2 regions of the Viridibacillus sp. FSL R5-0888 genome follow, and region 2 is predicted to be linked to the other one. Evidence: a T-box and tRNA genes for the amino acid it is inferred to sense, from the RefSeq annotation. Region 2 holds a T-box; the other holds one or more tRNA genes.
What was found. The T-box of region 2 lies ahead of trpS (tryptophan--tRNA ligase). A T-box ahead of a tRNA ligase gene usually reads a tRNA of that ligase, here a tRNA-Trp.

Region 1 (2,229 bases), 3.0 Mb from region 2:
AGATCGAGGACTTAACCAAATTTTACTTAACAAACTTCAATGTAATTTATCCAGTTTTGAGAGAATAATAAAAAACTTTTCTAAAATAGCAAAAAACACTTGCTAAAATTTAAAAAAGATGATATAATTATTCTTGTCCTTAGGTAATACAATAGTCTAGTGATGATGGCAAAGAGGTCACACCCGTTCCCATGCCGAACACGGAAGTTAAGCTCTTTAGCGCCGATGGTAGTTGGGGGTTTCCCCCTGTGAGAGTAGGACGTTGCTAGGCGATCATATTATTCCGAAGTAGCTCAGTGGTAGAGCATCCGGCTGTTAACCGGACGGTCGTAGGTTCGAGTCCTACCTTCGGAGCCATTTTTGGAGAGCTGTCCGAGTGGCCGAAGGAGCACGATTGGAAATCGTGTAGGCGAGTAACCTTGTCTCAAGGGTTCAAATCCCTTGCTCTCCGCCATACACATTCTCATTTATTAAATGGCCCCTTGGTCAAGCGGTTAAGACACCGCCCTTTCACGGCGGTAACACGGGTTCGAATCCCGTAGGGGTCACCATTTATAACGTTATACGGAGGATTAGCTCAGCTGGGAGAGCACCTGCCTTACAAGCAGGGGGTCGGCGGTTCGATCCCGTCATCCTCCACCATTTAAGTCAATAATACCATTATCGCGGGGTGGAGCAGTTCGGTAGCTCGTCGGGCTCATAACCCGAAGGTCACAGGTTCAAATCCTGTCCCCGCAACCAAATGGTCCGGTAGTTCAGTTGGTTAGAATGCCTGCCTGTCACGCAGGAGGTCGCGGGTTCGAGTCCCGTCCGGACCGCCATTTTTTAAAAAAGAATATTAAATTATTATGGGTCAGTAGCTCAGTTGGTAGAGCATTAGATTGAAGCTCTAAGTGTCGGCGGTTCGATTCCGTCCTGACCCACCATAATAATGCCGGTGTAGCTCAGTTGGTAGAGCAACTGACTTGTAATCAGTAGGTCGAGGGTTCGACTCCTTTCGCCGGCACCATGTTTTTCTGGAGGGGTAGCGAAGAGGCTAAACGCGGCGGACTGTAAATCCGCTCCTTCGGGTTCGGCGGTTCGAATCCGTCCCCCTCCACCATTTTTTTATTTTAGGGGCATAGTTTAACGGTAGAATAGAGGTCTCCAAAACCTTTGATGTGGGTTCGATTCCTACTGCCCCTGCCAATTTAAATTATATTATGGCGGTTGTGGCGAAGTGGTTAACGCACCTGATTGTGGTTCAGGCATTCGTGGGTTCGATTCCCATCAGTCGCCCCATTTAATTTTTGACAATAAAATAATTTAGATATAATAATAATATTATGGCGGTTGTGGCGAAGTGGTTAACGCACCTGATTGTGGTTCAGGCATTCGTGGGTTCGATTCCCATCAGTCGCCCCATATTATTGGGGTATAGCCAAGCGGTAAGGCAACGGATTTTGATTCCGTCATGCCCTGGTTCGAATCCAGGTACCCCAGTTAAATTTGCGGAAGTAGTTCAGTGGTAGAACACCACCTTGCCAAGGTGGGGGTCGCGAGTTCGAACCTCGTCTTCCGCTCCATTTTCTATTTACGGCGGCATAGCCAAGTGGTAAGGCACAGGTCTGCAACACCTCTACCACCGGTTCAAATCCGGTTGCCGCCTCCAATTATTTTTAAAATAACTACATATAATCTATAATAATATTATGCCGGTGTGGCGGAATTGGCAGACGCGCACGACTCAAAATCGTGTTCTTTCGAGAGTGTCGGTTCGACCCCGACCACCGGTATCCTAAATATAAATTTTCTTAAGAGTTCTCATTATGAGAGCTCTTTTTTGTTGTCAAAATTTCTTTCATTAAGGGAAGAACCCTGGTGGAATTTAAGGTGCAAAATATTCTAGAACCACAGTCGTTCAATGTTAGCTATGAAGGTGCTGGCTTTCTAAATTAGATATTGCAAACTTGGTAGAGGAATTATCTATAATTGAGATTGATGAGGGGTTTGAGTAGGTATCTACAAATTTTAAAGAAGAGGGTAAAGTCCTAAAAGAGAGGAGGGAAATTTCCCTCCTCTTTTTTAGTATTAGTAATTATAGAAACAAAATTTGGATTTATTTATTTTCATTCTGAAGAAACACATAAAAATTTAACAGGTGTACTTGTGAGATTCAACCAATAATGTGGACTACTAGAGTCGATGATAATGGAGTCATGTTCGTTTAAATGATATTCTTCATCATTT
Region 2 (2,229 bases):
TCATTAACGTTGTTTAAAACGTTAGATCCTACTACATCTGTTACTAATACTGAGTCCATTGTTGGAATTTCAGCAGTTTCCATAACATTTAGTTCTTGAGTTGCATCAACACTACCTGAATTTTCTTTGCTACCACTACCAGATTCTTTGCTTGTATCTTTGTCATTTCCTGTGCCACAAGCAGCTAAGAAAACACTAAGAACAAGGATAAGACTTGATAGCCATACTAGTTTACTTTTCTTCATGTATAACTAATCCCCCTTGAATTTTCTGAAAAATCATTACATTGCTAATTATACATATTCAAAAAAAGTTGTACAGTAACCTTTTGATAAAAATGTCTTTTTTTGACGTATACTTGATATTCAAATGTGATAACATCAGTATTTATCAGCACAAAGTTCTAATATTCTGAATATATAATGATGTGAAATTTCTTTGATTTTTCAACTTATTTCAACTAAAATGAATACAGAATTGGAGGTTATTAGCTTGAAAAAGAAAGGTATTCTCTTCTTAGCACTGCAATTTTTAATCGTGATCATCATGTTCTTCCAATATAAAATGCTAAGATTAATCGATTACATTAATATTTCATTTATCATAGGAGCTATTGTACTTTTTGTAGGACTCACCTCATATATTCTATCATCTGGATTTTTTGACATTTTCACGGTTAGTATGCGTAAGGTTTTTGTGAAGTCATCTAGATTAGAGGATGTTAAAAGTATGAGAGCCCCATCTGAAATTGTTTCAATGCCCTATTTGGGTATTTTACAAATCGGTGGAGCTACCATTATGATGATGTTCATTGCCCTTATTTTTTATTATTTGTAATCTGTAAACGATTGCTTGATTTTTGGCTTGGTACTATATTATAATCACACAAAGTAATATAGAAAAACGAAGACGAAGAGTAGTACATTTATGTCGTATGTAAAGAGAGTCTGTGGTTGGTGCAAACAGATGATACGCTAAGTGGAATGGACTTCCGAGTTAACTTTGCGAACCTTTATGTAGTAGCTCTGTTCGTTTACCTCACGTTACGAGGATGAGTGGTCGATTTATCGACAAGCTTGGGTGGTACCGCGGATTCAACATCATTCGTCCCTATTTAGGAGACGCATGATGTTTTTTTATATCCAAGGAGGAATTTAATTATGAAACGTATTTTTTCAGGTGTACAACCAACAGGTGTCATTACATTAGGTAACTACATTGGTGCATTCAGACAGTTTACAACTATGCAAGACGAGTACGATTGTATTTTTTGTATTGTTGATCAACACGCAATTACAATGCCACAAGACAGTAAAGAACTTCGTAACAGCATCCGCACGCTTGCTGCAACATATCTAGCAACAGGTATTGATCCAGAAAAATCAACACTATTTATTCAATCAGAAGTACCTGCACATGCACAAGCTGGATGGATGTTACAATGTATTTCTTACATCGGTGAACTTGAGCGTATGACACAATTCAAAGATAAATCTACTGGTAAAGAGGCGGTTTCTGCAGGCTTACTTACTTACCCACCACTTATGGCTGGAGATATTCTTCTATATAACACAGATATCGTGCCAGTTGGTGACGACCAAAAACAACATTTAGAACTTACACGTGACTTAGCTGAACGTTTCAATAAACGGTACGGTAAAGTATTCACGATTCCTACTATTCAATTACCAAAAAGCGGAGCTCGCATTAAATCACTTCAAGAACCAACGAAGAAAATGAGTAAGTCCGATGAAAACAAAAAAGCAACAATCCGCCTTCTAGATACTCCAAAAGAGATCGAGAAGAAAATCAAATCTGCCGTGACAGATTCTGAAGGCGTTGTTACTTTCAATACTGAATCTAAACCTGGTGTCTCTAATTTACTAACAATTGAAGCATCTTTAACAAATGAATCAATTGATAATCTTGTAGCAAAATACGCTGGGCTGGGTTATGGTGCTTTCAAAGCAGGAGTTGCTGAAAGTGTTATTAATCATCTAGCACCTATCCAAGAACGTTTTAACGAGTTAATCGATTCACCAAAATTAGATGATATTTTAGATACCGGTGCTGAAAAAGCGAACGCTATTGCAAGCGCAACAATCAAGAAAATGGAAGACGCGATGGGCCTTGGGAGAAATAGACGATAACTAGTCCAATACTTGAGCCGATGAAAATTTTGAAATCGACTGTATGCAAAATGAACATAAAAACGGCTGTCCAAGTATA

Region 1: it encodes a tRNA-Trp, which carries the amino acid that the T-box ahead of trpS (tryptophan--tRNA ligase) is inferred to sense. The anticodon was not compared.

What each region holds. Positions count from the first base shown of each region.
Region 1 is NZ_JBBPAU010000001.1:603,703-605,931, forward strand. Features, by position in the region: rRNA gene MKY02_RS02940 (23S ribosomal RNA) at 1-19, shown strand, start outside; rRNA gene rrf (5S ribosomal RNA) at 156-271, shown strand; tRNA gene MKY02_RS02950 (tRNA-Asn) at 283-357, shown strand; tRNA gene MKY02_RS02955 (tRNA-Ser) at 363-454, shown strand; tRNA gene MKY02_RS02960 (tRNA-Glu) at 477-551, shown strand; tRNA gene MKY02_RS02965 (tRNA-Val) at 567-642, shown strand; tRNA gene MKY02_RS02970 (tRNA-Met) at 665-741, shown strand; tRNA gene MKY02_RS02975 (tRNA-Asp) at 745-821, shown strand; tRNA gene MKY02_RS02980 (tRNA-Phe) at 851-926, shown strand; tRNA gene MKY02_RS02985 (tRNA-Thr) at 934-1,009, shown strand; tRNA gene MKY02_RS02990 (tRNA-Tyr) at 1,019-1,102, shown strand; tRNA gene MKY02_RS02995 (tRNA-Trp) at 1,115-1,188, shown strand; tRNA gene MKY02_RS03000 (tRNA-His) at 1,206-1,281, shown strand; tRNA gene MKY02_RS03005 (tRNA-His) at 1,329-1,404, shown strand; tRNA gene MKY02_RS03010 (tRNA-Gln) at 1,411-1,482, shown strand; tRNA gene MKY02_RS03015 (tRNA-Gly) at 1,491-1,565, shown strand; tRNA gene MKY02_RS03020 (tRNA-Cys) at 1,578-1,651, shown strand; tRNA gene MKY02_RS03025 (tRNA-Leu) at 1,694-1,775, shown strand; gene MKY02_RS03030 (helix-turn-helix domain-containing protein) at 2,109-2,229, opposite strand, start outside.
Region 2 is NZ_JBBPAU010000001.1:3,629,204-3,631,432, forward strand. Features, by position in the region: gene MKY02_RS18155 (peptide ABC transporter substrate-binding protein) at 1-245, opposite strand, end outside; gene MKY02_RS18160 (DUF3899 domain-containing protein) at 493-837, shown strand; T-box leader at 898-1,115, shown strand; gene trpS (tryptophan--tRNA ligase) at 1,161-2,150, shown strand.